DNA from 2 places in the Priestia sp. 40 genome. Region 2 is predicted to be linked to the other one. Evidence: predicted binding sites of a transcription regulator. Region 2 holds the regulator's gene; the other holds the start of a gene.
The links. Region 2 encodes LexA, which represses DNA repair genes until DNA is damaged. Its sites were predicted from a motif close to CGAACATATGTTCG; they were not measured.

Region 1 (8,202 bases), 960 kb from region 2:
CTTACTTGGCCAAAATCATTTTCATAGCGAAAGTAAATCTTTTCTTTACCGCTGCCATATAATACTTTATCAAATAAATGTTCCGGGATATCTCGAACCGGCACATCCATGTCGATGCCGTAATGTGTACATACGGCTTCAAGCAGCTGCGGATAGTATTGAGAACTTGTTGGCTCCCAAGGTGCAATTGCGTGCTGATGAAGCGTTAAGTCATAGTTAGGAATAACTAAATCTTTATCCACTTCCAATTTCGTTCCTAACCCATCACACGTTGGACACGCCCCGTACGGACTATTAAACGAAAACATGCGGGGCTCAAGTTCTCCAATGGAGAAACCACATTTTGGACAAGCATGATGCTCGCTAAAAAGCAGTTCTTCTTCACCTATCACGTCAATAATTACTTTCCCTTCTCCAAGGCGAAGAGCTGATTCCAAAGAGTCCGACAAACGAGCGGCTACACCTTCTTTTACAACAACGCGATCAATCACTACTTCAATAGAGTGCTTTTTGTTTTTTTCCAGTTCAATTTCTTCTGTTATTTCACGCATTTCTCCGTCTACTCGAATGCGAACGTACCCTTCCTTTTTAATATCTTCTAATACTTTTACGTGGGTGCCTTTTCGGCCAGATACCACAGGGGCCAGTACTTGAAGTTTTGTGCGTTCAGGGTACTCTAAAATTCTATCTACCATTTGCTCAATCGTTTGAGACGTAATTTCAATTCCATGATTAGGACAAATCGGCTTTCCTACCCGAGCAAACAAAAGGCGCAAATAGTCATAGATTTCCGTCACAGTTCCGACGGTTGAACGAGGGTTTCGGCTCGTTGTTTTTTGATCGATTGAAATAGCAGGCGACAATCCTTCAATCGAATCTACATCCGGCTTATCCATTTGACCTAAAAACTGTCTTGCATATGCCGAAAGCGATTCAACATAACGTCTTTGTCCTTCTGCATAGATTGTATCGAAAGCTAAAGAAGATTTACCAGAACCTGATAACCCTGTTAACACTACTAATTTGTCCCGCGGGATTTCAATATCGATATTTTTCAAATTGTGGGCTCGTGCACCTTTTACCACGATTTTTTCCATCGCCATGTTTTATCACCCTTCCGCTTTTAATTCTAGAATCAAGTCACGAAGCTCAGCTGCGCGCTCAAAGTTAAGCGCTTTGGCTGCTTCTTTCATTTCTTGTTCCATTTCTTCTATGAGCTTTGCTTTTTCTTTTTTGTTGAGCTTATCAAATGCCGGTGCTTCTTCATACGTTTCTGTATCTTCTGCCACTACTGTTGCACGAATTGAGCCTCGAACTTCTTTTTGAATCGTTGTCGGCGTAATGCCGTGCTCTTCATTGTAAGCTTCTTGAATACTTCTACGACGCTTGGTCTCATTGATTGCAATGTCCATGGAGTTTGTGATGCGATCTGCATACATAATGACATGTCCATTAGCATTTCGCGCAGCACGTCCGATGGTTTGAATAAGCGATCGTTCTGAACGCAAGAACCCTTCTTTATCAGCATCTAATATAGTTACTAACGAAACTTCCGGAATATCTAAACCTTCACGAAGTAAGTTAATTCCTACAAGCACATCATATTTTCCAAGCCGCAGCTCTCGGATAATTTCAATACGCTCGAGCGTCTTCACCTCAGAGTGAAGATATTGAACTTTAATGCCAATTTCTTTTAAGTAGTTCGTTAAATCCTCAGACATTTTCTTTGTTAACGTCGTAACGAGTACTCGTTCATTTCGCTTAATCCGGTCGTGAATTTCTCCAATTAAATCATCAATCTGCCCTTCAATTGGTCGAACTTCAATATTTGGATCCAATAATCCCGTTGGACGGATAATTTGTTCAATCACATCAGGTGCCTTCTCAAGTTCGTAAGGACCTGGTGTTGCAGAAACATGAACAATTTGGTTAATATGCTGTTCAAATTCATCAAATTTAAGCGGGCGGTTATCTAATGCGGACGGCAGGCGGAAACCATGGTCTACTAACACTTGTTTACGCGCTTGGTCTCCATTATACATTCCTCTAACTTGAGGAATTGTAACGTGTGATTCATCCACAACAAGAAGGAAATCTTCCGGGAAGAAGTCCAGCAGTGTATAAGGTGTAGAACCAGCTGGACGAAGCGTTAAATGGCGAGAGTAGTTCTCGATTCCCGAACAAAAGCCCATTTCTCTCATCATTTCTAGGTCGTAGCGCGTGCGCTGCTCCAAGCGCTGCGCTTCTAAAAGCTTTCCTGCTTCTTTTAGCTTCTCTAGCTGTTCTTCTAATTCTTTTTCAATGTTTTGAATAGCAACACGCATTTTTTCTTCTCTCGTGACAAAGTGAGATGCCGGGAAGATAGCTACATGTTCACGATCTCCAATAATTTCTCCTGTTAGAGCGTCAACTTCTCGAATGCGGTCAATTTCATCCCCGAAAAACTCGACGCGAATACAGTGTTCATCTCGAGATACAGGAAAAATCTCCACAACATCGCCGCGAACGCGAAACGTTCCGCGCTTAAAGTCAATATCATTCCTTTCATACTGTACATCCACTAGCGTACGAAGCAGCTGATTGCGCTCTTTTTCCATCCCTACTCGAAGAGATACGACCATTTCTTTGTATTCTTCCGGAGATCCTAATCCATAAATACAGGACACGCTGGCAATAATAATGACATCTTTTCGTTCAAAAAGAGCAGAAGTTGCCGAGTGACGAAGTTTATCAATTTCATCATTAATGCTTGCATCTTTTTCAATAAATGTATCTGTTTGAGGTACATAAGCTTCAGGCTGATAGTAATCGTAGTAACTGACAAAGTATTCAACTGCGTTATTAGGGAAAAACTCTTTAAACTCACTGTACAATTGACCAGCAAGCGTTTTATTATGAGCCATAATTAATGTCGGCTTATTTATTTCCTTAATAACATTAGACATGGTGAAGGTTTTTCCCGTTCCTGTAGCACCTAATAAAACTTGATGCTGCTTACCTTCTTTAATTCCTTTCACAATCTTTTCAATTGCCTTTGGCTGATCACCTTGCGGTTGATATGAGGATACTAATTCAAACTGATCTTTCAAATGAAGGCCTCCGTTTCCATTTTCTTGTTTTATCTATTTTTTATTACGATATGTAAAAACCGAAAATACGAACTGATATTCGTATTTTATCACTTTATAATCATAAATGAAACTAATGAGTATTAATCTTATATAGTGTTTGTTTGTTTTTATTTTTTACCCTGTTACTTTATTACCCACTAAATTCTTATACTACCCTTTTCGAAGGGAATACAACTCTTTAGATGAAAGCAATAAAAGAAAGCAAGCTGCGTTATTGTTTGAAAAAGATAGGCTTTTGCGCCAATTTCTAAATTATGATACAGTATAAAAAATATGTACTGAGAGGGGTTTAGTATGGCAAGCGTTGATCAAGTTCTTATAAATAACTCCTTTACAACAGTTGAAGAATCAACTTCTTTAGCTAAAGTGAAATCTGAACTTTCAAACTATGACTTCGTCGTAGTCACAGCAAGTACCTTTTATGTAATACAAAAAGATGAACGATACCTGTTAACAGGTCATGACGAGGCATCGTCCATAAAAAAAGTAATAGCGGATACAAATTGGCCTTCATCTTCTACTTCTACGTTAGCCAATTTACAAGCCAACACAAACTGGAACAGACCAGTCCTCATTCAAGCAGAAAACCAAGAAACCACAATAGGACTTGTAACACCTTCACAGTGGATTACACATTTGCATAGCCAAAATGAGATATTAGCTTCCTATTTTGATACATTGGCAGAAACCATTAATGATGCAGTGACAGCGGTCGATAATGAAGGAAATGTAATCTTGTGGAATACTGCTGCGGAACATACGTATAAGATTCAGAGAGATGATATTTTGGGTAGAAAAATCGGAGAGCATTTCAAAGATGAATCCATCATTCTACATACGATTCTAAATGAAGGGCGCCCTGTACGCGGAACGTATCATCGTCCTAATGAACAAACTCACGTGCTCATCAATGCATCTCCTATTATAAGAAACAATCGGGTCATAGGTGGAGTCGCAACTGAACATGACATTACCAATATTGTAAGATTAAATGAAGAAATTGATGTGTCTCTTCTCATTCCAAAAGATAATCCATTTTCTTCTTTCGCGGGTATCAGTCCTGAAATTAAGCAAGCCGTTGACATTGCCAAAAAAGTGGCATCTACAGATATGCCTATTTTATTAACAGGAGAACCTGGTTCTGGGAAAGAAATGCTGGCTCAGGCCATCCACTACGGGGGATCCAAACATAAAGAACCTTTTTTATCTTTAAATTGCGCCACTATTCCATCTGGGCTTCTGGAAATTGAGCTCTTTGGTCATCAAAAAGATGTCTTTTCAGAAGATCCAACGACCATTGCGGGAAAACTAGAGCAGGCTCATAACGGGACGTTATTTATTGAAGAGATTGATAAAATGCCTCTTGAAATTCAAGTTAAGTTTCTCCGTTACTTGGAAGAACAATCCTTTTATCACGTTGGAGGCACCGAAGAAATTCAAGTCCAAACCCGAATTGTAGCCTCTACCACGACGCCTTTGGAAGAGTTGCTAAAAGCCGGTGAATTCCATGAAAATCTTTACTATTTGCTGACCGTCATTAATATTATCATTCCGCCGCTTCGAGACCATAAAGAAGACATTGAAGCATTAACTCAGCAATTTGTACAGGAATTTAGTAAAAAGTATAAAAAGAAGGCTCCTTTCATCAGCTCTGAAGTTCTAGAAGCCTTTATGCAATACGATTGGCCAGGCAATATTCGCGAGCTAAGAAATACGATTGAACGAATGATTTTTCTAAGTGATCAGTCGTTGATTACCCTTACGCACCTTCCTGACAATCTGAAGGATGCAAGTTCTTTCACAGAAGTTCAAAAAGAAGAAGATTCTCTTCAAGAAGCTAGGCTAATAGAAGAAACTCTTCAAAAAACCTATGGAAACAAAAGTGCTGCAGCAGATCTGCTTGGCATTTCACGCGGCACCCTTTACAATAAAATCAAAGAATATGGACTAAACTAATGAAAAAATTCGACACGAAGCTAAGGTGCTTGTGTCGAATTTTTTATGTTTCTTGGACTGAACTTATTTGGAGAAATTTTTTAACACGAACCATACATTGGCGGGACGTTCGGCTAGGCGTCTCATAAAATACCCAAACCAGTCAATGCCGTAAGGGACATATACTCTTACTTTATATCCTTCTCTTACTAGACGATCCTGCAGTTCTACACAGATTCCATAAAGCATTTGGAACTCAAATTGGTCATTTAAAATACCATTTTCTCTTACTAATCGTTTTGTGTACTGAATCATTTCTTCATCATGACTTGCTACAGCTGTATAGTGTCCATTTAGCAAATGCATTTTAATTATTTTTTTATAGTTTTCATCTACGTCTTTCTTTTCGGGAAATGATACTTCTGGTGATTCTTTATAAGCTCCTTTTACCAGACGTAAATTGGCTTGATATTGCTGTAAGTCATTCATATCTTGTTCTGTACGATAAAGATACGCTTGAATCACAATTCCAACATTATCGAATTCTTTGCGTAATTCTTTATACATATCAAGGGAGATTTGGCAGTGCAAGTAGTCTTCCATATCAATTCGAACAAAAATATCATTCACCCTGGCCGTGTGTAGGATTCTGCGCATGTTTTCCATACAAAGCTCTTTGCTAATATCCAACCCTAAAGAAGTCATCTTTAACGATAAATTTGATTGAACGCCTGATTCTGCAATGGCTTCTAATGTCTGAATACACATGGCCGTAGATAACCTAGCTTCCTCTTCTGTAAAAACAAACTCTCCTAAATGATCGAGTGTAACAACTTTCCCACTATTGTTAAGCTCCTTGGATGTTTGAATTGCTGATTCAATTGAATCTCCAGCAACAAAACGAGCTGCCCCCATCCGCAATCCATACTTTTTAGCTAATTTATTCATTGAATGATTTTTGCCAAGCGACTGAAACATCGTTCTCATTAACACTTCCATCGATACTAAACCTCCCTTTGTTTAAAAAATCAAAATAAATATAATTTTCAGATTAATATCTTTATTTTTCTATACCCCAACTACATATTTGTACACGTAGTTAAAATAATTTACACAAAATTGTTTAAGTTAATTTAGTTGAATACATATTTGTATGATTAATTTAATTATACTCATTTATCGATGGAACTGTAACAACAATGTTATGAGTTCTAACTCGTTTTTGGACATAAAAAAGCTCTCCACATTTCGTAGAGAGCTTTTGCGTACGTTTTGATAATAAGACGATTCACTTATCATCAAAATAACAATCTTTATTTCCCAGCTGCTAGCATGCCTTTTGCATATAGAAAACCGATGGCTGCGGAAAGTAAATCTATTAAAATAATAAGCGGATAATCTGCGTACCCTTTATATACAGAAACAGCTATCAATAAAAGCGTCAGTGCTGTTGCAACATATAAGTTATATGTTACTCTAGCAAATAGAACAAGCAATATGGCGGGTAGAAAAACTGCGGCAATCGTTTTGACTTCCACAAACATTTCTCCTTTTTATCCGTCTTTTAACCAGCTTGCGAGTCACGTTTTGTATAATTGTGTACAAACAAAATGCCTAGTTCATGGTGTTCATTGTCATACAATGCTCGCTGAGTAAAGCGAACTTCTCCATTTTCGTCAATAACTTCTAGCTTACAAAAAGCACGGTTATTAACTTGTAATGCTTCATAAAATTTATGGACTTCAGATACAGCGATTCCATTTACCTTAATAATCACTTCTCCTACTTTCAAACCCATTTTCTCTGCCGGAGAATGAGGGATGATTCCTAATACAATCAAACCTTGTGTACGCTTAGTAAATAGTGCGGGCGCTTTTTCATCGCTTCGACGCTGCTGCAAACGAATCCACTCTCTTCCTATGATCGCTAGAATAACAACAGCTACAGCGGCAGGAGGATAAAAAATAGCAGCAATCGTAATGATTGTTAATCCCACGCCTAATGCTAATACACGCTTACCGGTAAATTCAATAGATTTAAACGGAACCATACTTTGAATTCGCTGATAAAAACCGATAGCAAAAGGAACAAAAAACAGGCTAAATGATGTTCCTTCAATAGATAACACAGGCCACCATGGAAACACAGACGTAATGGCGCTGCCTGGAATTAAGACAAAAAGCGGAACAACCCATAATTTTTGAGAGTAATGAGCCCCAATTTCCTGCCCTCTTTTACTTTTCACAATGGCTGGAGACGTACCTTTTGCTCCAAATTTCCAAATTAAATACCCTTCTGCTAATACAAGCAGCGACATTAAAATAGTAAGAGAAGGTAAATCTGCGTTATGAGCTTGCACTGACCACGTTTGAATAAATCCTTCACCGAAACCAGCTGCAGGAATAAGCAAGGTCGCAAGCACAGCCAGTCCTACCGTATAAGAAGGAGAAAGCCATTTAAACGTCCAAGGACCGCTTATGATAAAAGTTAAAACAGCTACAAGTACAATCGTTCCTATAGATACATAGACACCTAGCAACACGGTAACAACGGATAAAATCAACCCAATAATGATACCTGGAAAAAATAAATATTTTGCTTCTAAAATAAAATCAAACACGCGAACATGAAAATTTTGACGCTCTCTCTTGACGCGAGAAAGACCTACAAAAAACGAGACGAGCAGAAATAAATAAGTTAACGGGTGTAAAAACAAACGCCCGATACCTTTTAATAGCTCTAATGCAAAATCCATTTTTTCACCACCTGTATTTTTCACATTTTTATTACAACATTTACGATTGATTGTTATGTATCATAGGCTTCTTTATTTTATCAAAATGCATCACTAACCGACAATGTTGTTTTTACTAAAAAAGTTCCGCGCTTTGGAAAAGCACGGAACTTTTTCTACTTCTTATTGACTAGCTAGCTTTAAAGCCGTTTGAAGCTGACGATCTTCATCTTTTGATTTAATTTTTTCTAGAAGTTTTGTTTGTAAAAGCGCTGCTGTATCTTCATCAATTTCACCTGTAGCTTTTTGCTTATTGGCTTTTTGGAATGCTGTTACAGCTGTTTCTGTCTCTTTACTAAAATATCCGTCTGTACGTCCAGGTTCAAAACCAAGGCCTTTTAG
Region 2 (8,202 bases):
CTAGCCATCAACTTAATTGGGGCCCTCATTACCTTAACGGTGCTAATTATTTTATTTACAACGAAGTTTTCACAAGTATGGTCCGTGCTCATTTTCTTACCGGTTATTGTCTATATTTTTCATCGCATTCATACGCATTATGAAGCGGTAGGAGAGCAGCTTCGCATTAAGCAAGGAGAAAAGATTGGAAAGCTTGAAGGAAGTGTGGTCATTGTTCCTGTAGCAGGAATGACAAAGGTAGTAGAAAATTCATTAAATTATGCACGAACGATTGGCGATACCGTTATTGCAGTGCATGTGGCCTTTGATCGAGAAAGTGAAAAGAAAATGGAAGAGAAGTGGGAGAAGTGGCAGCCTGATATTCGTATTGTTACGTTTCATTCTCAATACCGCAGCTTAGTGCGGCCGCTGTTTCGATTCATCGATATGGCTGAGGAAAAAGCGCGAGAAAATAACATGGCCATTACGGTCGTTATTCCGCAATTCATTACGAAAAAAGTTGGCAAAATATTCTTCACAATCAGTCTAGTCTGCTGTTAAAAGCACATTTGCTTTACCGCAAAAATGTAATTGTTACAACTGTACCGTACCGTTTTAAAAAATAATGAAACATGACTAAAAACCTCCAACTTATATGTTGGAGGTTTTTAATTTTTAAATTCACATACACTAACCGTAATCGAATCTCATCAAAGGCGCAAACGGAGGGATTGTATGAGTGAATTAATTAAATTATTGCGAAAAGGAAATAAATCGGCCATGATGGCCGCTATAGTAAATACCATTATTTCCATTATTAAAGGAATTGCTTTCGCTTTAACAGGGAATGTAGCGATGTTTGCTGAAACGATGCACAGCTTAGGAGATGCAGCTAATCAGTTTTTTGTTTTTATAGGTTCGGCATTAAGTAAAAAAGCCCCGACCAAACGATTTCCAAACGGTTTCGGCCGATTGGTTAATCTTGTTCTATTAGGAGCGGTTCTTGTAGTAGGGATTATGGCGTTTGAAACGATTAAAGAAGGATATCACCACATTCTTCATCCGACGAAGTCTTCAGGCTTTATTTTAAATATTGCAGTACTTGGCATCTCGGTATTGCTTGAGATGTTTGTCTTATTTAAGGCAATGAAAGAAATTTTGCACGATGTTGGAATGAATACCGCAGAGGTCAATGTTTTTACGCAAAGCTTTATTCATTTAAAGAAAGCAAAGCCAGCAACCAAGCTGGTCTTTATGGAAGATCTGGTAGCTACTGGAGGAGGCGTATTGGCATTAATAGCTGTTTTTATTTCACGGTTTACACCTTTTCACCAAGCTGAAGGAATTGCTTCTATTTTAATTGGGCTTATGATGTTTTTTGTAGTAGGACGAGTATTTTTAGACAACGCTGCGGGAGCCCTTGGTGAAGCAGATAAAGAAATGGAAATAAAAATTGGCGCGATTGTCATGCAAGATGTACAAGTGCGTGATATTCAAACATTAATGGTGATGAAAGAAGGAGAAGAGCTTCACGTTGAATTAAAAGTAGAAATTGATCCTTCTTTAACAGTGGCCGAAGCTGATGATATTAAAGATCGTCTGGAAAATCGTATTTTACAGGAAAAAGGAGTAACGGATGTCATTATTGAATTTGATGAAGATGATGGAATTCCGGACTGGGCGCCAAGTGATTTACAGCTTCAAAAAGAATAAAAACAAGGAAGAAAACAGTTGTTTTCTTCCTTGTTTTTTTTTAGCTATATACTTTTTCACGTACGTTTGGAGAATCCGTTGAAGCTTTCGAGAAGTTAATGGTTTCACGTACAACGTAAATAGGTCTATTTTTACTTTCATCGTAAATTCTTGCGATGTATTGTCCGACTAGACCTAAACCAAGTAGCTGAATGCCGCTAAAGAAGGTGATAGCTACCATAATGGAAGTCCAGCCAGGCTGAATGTTTTTACCTATCAGCCAAACAACAATCGAATAACTTAAAACTAAAAGTGATACAAAAACCGATAATAAGCCAATAACCATTACTAAACGCAAAGGCTTCGTCGAAAACCCAATAATTCCATCTGAAGCAAACTTGATCATCTTTTTTAAAGGATATTTTGTTTCACCAGCAAAGCGTTCATCGCGCTCATACTCTACATATGTTTGCCTGAAGCCAATCCAAGACATCATTCCTCGTACAAAACGATTGCGTTCAGTCATTTTTTTGAATACATCCGCTACTTTTCGGTCGATAATACGAAAATCTCCCGTGTCTTTAGGGATTTCGATATCGGACATATAATTTAAAAAGCGATAAAAATACTTAGCCGTGGCTAATTTAAAAAAGGTCTCTCCGCTTCGTTTCTTGCGCTTTGCATATACAATTTCATAGCCTTGCTGCCATTTAGCAATTAATTCAGGAATCATTTCAGGCGGATCTTGTAAGTCTGCATCAATAATAACGATAGCATCGCCTTGAGCATAATCAATGCCTGCTGTTACCGCAGTTTGGTGACCAAAATTACGAGCAAAATCAATAACTTTCACATTAGAATCCATAGCCGCTACGTCTTTCAAGATTTCAATTGTTCGGTCGGTGCTGCCGTCATTGACGAAAATGAATTCATAGTTAATGTGGTTTTTATGCATGACGGAAAGCAAGCGATTGTAGCATTCATTGGCTACTTCTTCTTCAAAATACATAGGTACCACAATTGAAATTAGTTCTCTCATGCTTTACCTCCTATCGAGTGATGGTTTGTGTGCTTAAACGTCCATATTTTATTAAGGAAAAAATTGATAAACATTCCTATACAAGTAGACAACAGTTGTCCAATTATTGGATTAGCAGGTGTATAGTGTACAAGAAGGAATAAGCAGCTTGTATTAACTGCTAAAGTAATAAGGTTTACGATGAAAAATTGAGCTAGCATCCATTTATGTACAGTTGCTTGAAACACCCACGATTTGTTCCAATAGTAGCTGTTTATGACGCCAATAAAATAAGATAGTACGTTAGCCAATATATAATTCATATCAAAATGAATGAGTGCTAAGTAACTGATAATAGTGAGCAGGGTATTCATTATACCTACAAATCCGAATTTCAGGAATTTTATCACGGTTGCATAATCCCTTCCATTTAATTTATCTCTTCATATTTTGTCTGGGGCTTATTTTTAGTAAATCGTGCTATTAAATAGGATAGAATCACTGAAATACCAAACCCTTCGAGCAGCATAAAGCTTGGAAAAATAAAGAATCGATAGCGAGTTTGAATTTCAATAAGCAAGTGAATAAGAACGTATCCTATTATTAGTAATAAAAACAGTGTATACGGATATTTATCCTGCTTCTTCAGGAATAAACATATAAGTCCAATAATGGAAAGAATAGTAGTTGAAACATAAATAATTCTTTCATAACTTTGAGCAGCACTAATTAATTTTTCTTTATTAAAAGGTACATCTTCTTGAGGAGTTAATGAAATGCTCCAAAATGTAGATGCATCCGTTCCTCCCCACATATTTAGGAATTTAATGTGAAAGAGATCTAAAAGTTGCGCTTTATCTGCTACCCGCTCTTTAATTACTTCTTTTTCTGCTTCAGCTCGTTTTTCTCCAATGGGCATACCCATAAAACGACTAGCATCCTCTGAAGAATAAGAACCGCTTGTTTCGTAATTAAAGCCAATGACGAATTTCCATAAAGGATCTCTGTTACTTAAAGGATATTTAGAAATACCGCTAGCTACAAAAGAATAGTTGATCAGCGCATTTGCAATAAAAAAAGTAGCCAGTATGCCTACGAGGTTTTTTCCTATTTGTTTTCGGCGAGTTTTTAACTCAGCAGCATCCTTCGTTTTAATGTAAGGTTGAAGAATTTGCAAGATGAAATAAATGAGAACAGCAACGATAATAATGGGTCCTAGAGGGCGCATTAAATTTCCTAACGACAATAGAAGGCCAATATAAAGCCAGCTAAACTTGTTATGAGCAAATCTTTTTATAATAAGGTAAAAAGCTGCATAAAATAAAAAAGTAGCCAAATGCTGGTTAGTTAACACTGAGCTATAGAGAATGTTCGGAATGTAGAACGCATATAGAAAAGCTGCCATTCTCCCAGCAAGTTCGTTAAATACTTTCGCGCCAATTAAATAAATAAAAATAACGGTTCCAGTGGAATAAAAAATATTTAACAATTTTAATATAAAAATGTTATCTCCAAAACAGCGAATAATAACAGATTCATAGAATGAAAAGCCTAGCTGATATACCCATGTAGTGAAATAAACGCTTTGGTTAAATTCATAATTTCCTTTTGCGATATTACGCGCGGCATCTAACATGACAAGAAAGTCAGATTTTACAGGCGTTTGAACAGAAAGCATCCATGCTAGTCGAATACCTAAGGTCAAAACAATCAGTGAAATAAAAAAAACAGTTTTGTTCATGTATCTACTTGCAATAGCTATTAGAAAAATGACAAGGAAAGTGATAAATATTCCTTCAATAATAAATGAATTACTTAAAGCCAAACCTTTTAATTCCAATGAATTTGTCATCGCACTATAACTGCCCCATAGAGACCATGTAAGAATCATGACACATAAAAGAATCAGGCTTTTGGATAAAAATGAGTTAAGCATATTACCTCCTGCAAATTATTTCATAGATAAGGTACAAAATTCCTACCCTATGATACCATATTTTATTATTTTGTATATATTTTTCTTGTAGAGTATAATATTAGATTGTTCTGAAATTACAACAGCGGCACAACGTTTGATAAAAGGTTCAGCGAAGTAGGCATTGATTTAGTAATAGATAAAAGAGGTTGGGAAAAAAGGATTTTAATCGAAGTGAAAAACGAACCATTGATCACCATGTTTGATTAGTGGTTCGTTTTTTATGGTGAACGTAGGTTTCATTTGTTTAGTTCCTTCCAGCAGTTGATTGGAGGGCAAGGCGAAGACTCCTGCGGAGAAAGCGGAAGGGATGAAACTCCGCAGGAGCACAAGCAACGAGGAGGCTCATCGGCTGCCCGCGGAAAGAGAAGTCTTGCATGGAAATGAACTGCGGCGTCATAAGCGGTTCAGCTCATGTATTTCGCTTGTTCGTATTTAGGTTGAATTCATTTAGTTATGTCTCAACTTCTTTTATGTTTTAAATCGATCTTTTAATAAGTTCCATAGTGAGCTCACTCCTAGGCTAATGCTGATTAATATTCCTGATAGAGCTACTATTAAAGCGATATATTCAAAGATAGAAAACTGCTTCATACTATCCCAATTGATGTTTCCCTGTAGCTTGCTAATAACTAAATTCATTCCGTAAATACCGGAAAGAACGGTATAAATCGTTAAAATTAATAATAAGTAATTGTGACGCTTGGCCGCGATTTTCTCTTGATTTTGATACAAAGTACCAAGGGTTTCTTTGACTTCTTGATAAAGAGAATTGATGTGGAAAATTTTTTTAAAGAGCTCAGAAAACTCTTGACCTTCTGTGCGAGAGCTAATTTCTAAAAATAAATATTTGCCTGAAAACACGGTAATAGAGCGGATTAGTCGCTCAATGCCCTCTGAATTTTTATGAAACGTGAGCTGAGAATACTCATAAGATAGTTTTAGCAACACGATTTTATAGAAAAAATGTAAAAATAAATTATAGTAATGCTGGCCAAATAGATGATTCATCAAAAGCTGATCCGTTTTAGAGTCTGTCGATTTAGAAATACATGAAAACACATGGTCTGTGATGACGTAATAAGTTTCAGGAGCCCACCTTTCATACACGTGTTTAGTATTATACGTTTTAATATACTCATGATTGTGTGCAGAAATAAACGCTTTCCCGTCAGGCGTATAGCTATTTAGCTGCCCAGTACGAAATAAAGTTGTGGAATTAATTTCTTGCTCTTGATTTACCGTTACATAACTTAACACAAACATCCGTTCATCGATAAAATAAGGAAGGCTCCCAACGTGCTGTTCACGCGTGGCTTCTTTCTTGATGTGTTCGTTCAAAAATGGCGCAAGCTGTGAAAAAATATAATCTTGTACTTTGCTATAGCGATGATGTTCATAGGTAATGGTGGATCCATGCTCTTCAGCAAGCTTCGGTTCTAATACACGAAAATGATTCATGAATTCTAAAATGTCATCATAGGTGTAATGGTTATGGCTCATTTCAGTGCGAATGGTCATGACGCCAATTTCAAAAGGACATAAAAAAACATCCACAGACAGCACGTTGCTAGACACGGTGGTGGAAGAAGTATGTAACGTAATGGTATGGTCTATTTTTTTTGAAAATCGAAGCAACCCTTCTTTTTCGCACGAATCAGGGAATAGAATGCATTCAATGTAAGGAAGAAAATATTGATCCAGGCTATCATGAGATACGTAATATTGTTCTCCGTAGTATTCTTTTTCTAAATCTTTGTTTTGAATGGAAAAAAACTCGAACAAATTTGCTTTCAGTGCATGAACAAGCTGCTCTTTATTTTTTCGATCAAAGGAAAAAGGAAAAAGAAACATGTTCATTGCTTTGGTAGGTACAATGGTTTGAAATGGTTCTGTTTTCCTAGGTGTATTAGTCATAAACTACATCCTTCTTATAGTCGATGGTATTTCCTTGTAAGATTCGAGGAAATGCAGATAGAAAGTAAAAGGTAAAACAAGCTTTATAAAAACTGTTCTACCTGCCTGCAATGATTCAACGTATCATTTATAATATGCCAATTTTTTTAGAAAACAAACGTAAAAAAACCAACTAACATCATGATTAGTTGGTTTTACATACAGTGTCTGATTAGTGAATCGTGCGATATACACCAGTTACTTTTCCCAAAATCGTTACGTGGCGAAGAATAATAGGCGCCATCGTTGAATTTTCAGGCTGTAAACGAACGAAATTTTCTTCTTTAAAGAAACGTTTTACCGTTGCTTCGTTGTCTTCGGTCATAGCAACCACAATATCTCCATTATTAGCCGTTTGCTGCTGACGTACGATTACCATATCGCCATCTAGAATACCTGCTTCAATCATACTTTCTCCCATAATTTCAAGCATGAATACATGATCATCTGGAGAAACGAATTTATCTGGAAGAGGGAAATATTCTTCCACATTTTCAACGGCTGTTATAGGAAGACCCGCTGTTACTTTACCGATAACAGGAACATTAATGACATTGCTTTTAGGAATGTTTACTTCATCTAGTTGAAGAACTTCGATTGCTCTTGGTTTTGTTGGATCTCTTCGAATTAACCCTTTACTTTCTAAACGAGCTAAATGCCCGTGTACAGTGGAGCTAGAGGCTAATCCTACTGCTTCCCCAATCTCACGAACAGAAGGCGGATAACCTTTTAATTTTACTTCGTGCTTAATAAAATCTAGTATGTCTTGTTGACGTTTTGATAGCTTCATATTTTTCACCTCGATTTTAGCTATTCTTTAGGTGAATTATACCACGTGATGTGTCAATATACAAACATAAGTTCGAAGAATTCCATTGACAGAAACAAATGTTCTCAATAAAATAAGAACATATATTCTGATAGGGGGATCATAATATGCAACAATTCTTACATTCTATGAAACATTACGCTATTTTTTTTGCAGTTATCGCTGCACTTACATATGTATTGACGCTGGTTTTAGGAGCGGATAAAGTAGATTTAGACAAATATTCAACGGTTACGATTACAAAAGGAGATACGCTTTGGGACTTGTCCAACAAGTATCATAATCACCATCATTTGACCACCAATGAATTTGTCAAATGGGTTGAAGACGTCAATGATTTAAACTCAGATACTGCCCAGTCTTTATCTCCTGGAGATAAATTATATATTCCTGTTTTAAAAAAAGAGTTACATAATCAAGTGGCAATTGAACAGTAGTGTGTAACGGCCGTTCCTGAATATTGTTAGAAGCCGAAAAGGTCGTGATAAAAGTGGACGCCATTATTTATTGCCGTGTCAGTACGGATAAAAAAACCCAAGAAACATCTTTGCAGCGCCAGCAAGAAGAATTAAAAAAGCTTGCTGATCTTCATCATCTAGAGGTGAAAAAAGTCGTGATGGAAAAAGCAAGCGGATATGATGTAGACAGAGAGGGTATTTTGGATGTTCTTCATACAATGAAAGAAGAGAAAATATCCGTGCTGCTCATTCAAGACGAAACACGATTAGGCAGAGGAAATGCCCGAATTGCGCT

Region 1: a site for LexA is predicted at 3,158-3,171, ahead of uvrB (excinuclease ABC subunit UvrB). Genes of this name have one in related genera too.

What each region holds. Positions count from the first base shown of each region.
Region 1 is NZ_JBMPZA010000005.1:1,723,357-1,731,558, forward strand. It holds gene uvrA (excinuclease ABC subunit UvrA) at 1-1,103, opposite strand, end outside; gene uvrB (excinuclease ABC subunit UvrB) at 1,110-3,089, opposite strand; gene ACO1DI_RS10110 (sigma-54 interaction domain-containing protein) at 3,426-5,087, shown strand; gene ACO1DI_RS10115 (proline dehydrogenase family protein) at 5,151-6,065, opposite strand; gene ACO1DI_RS10120 (DUF2198 family protein) at 6,380-6,604, opposite strand; gene ACO1DI_RS10125 (PDZ domain-containing protein) at 6,631-7,821, opposite strand; gene ACO1DI_RS10130 (S41 family peptidase) at 7,984-8,202, opposite strand, start outside.
Region 2 is NZ_JBMPZA010000005.1:761,883-770,084, reverse strand. It holds partial or broken gene ACO1DI_RS05105 (APC family permease) at 1-605, shown strand, start outside; gene ACO1DI_RS05100 (cation diffusion facilitator family transporter) at 715-1,692, shown strand; gene ACO1DI_RS05095 (glycosyltransferase family 2 protein) at 1,733-2,710, opposite strand; gene ACO1DI_RS05090 (GtrA family protein) at 2,707-3,099, opposite strand; gene ACO1DI_RS05085 (glycosyltransferase family 39 protein) at 3,120-4,625, opposite strand; gene ACO1DI_RS05080 (hypothetical protein) at 4,929-5,051, shown strand; gene ACO1DI_RS05075 (hypothetical protein) at 5,136-6,581, opposite strand; gene lexA (transcriptional repressor LexA) at 6,793-7,410, opposite strand; gene yneA (cell division suppressor protein YneA) at 7,557-7,886, shown strand; gene ACO1DI_RS05060 (YneB family resolvase-like protein) at 7,940-8,202, shown strand, end outside.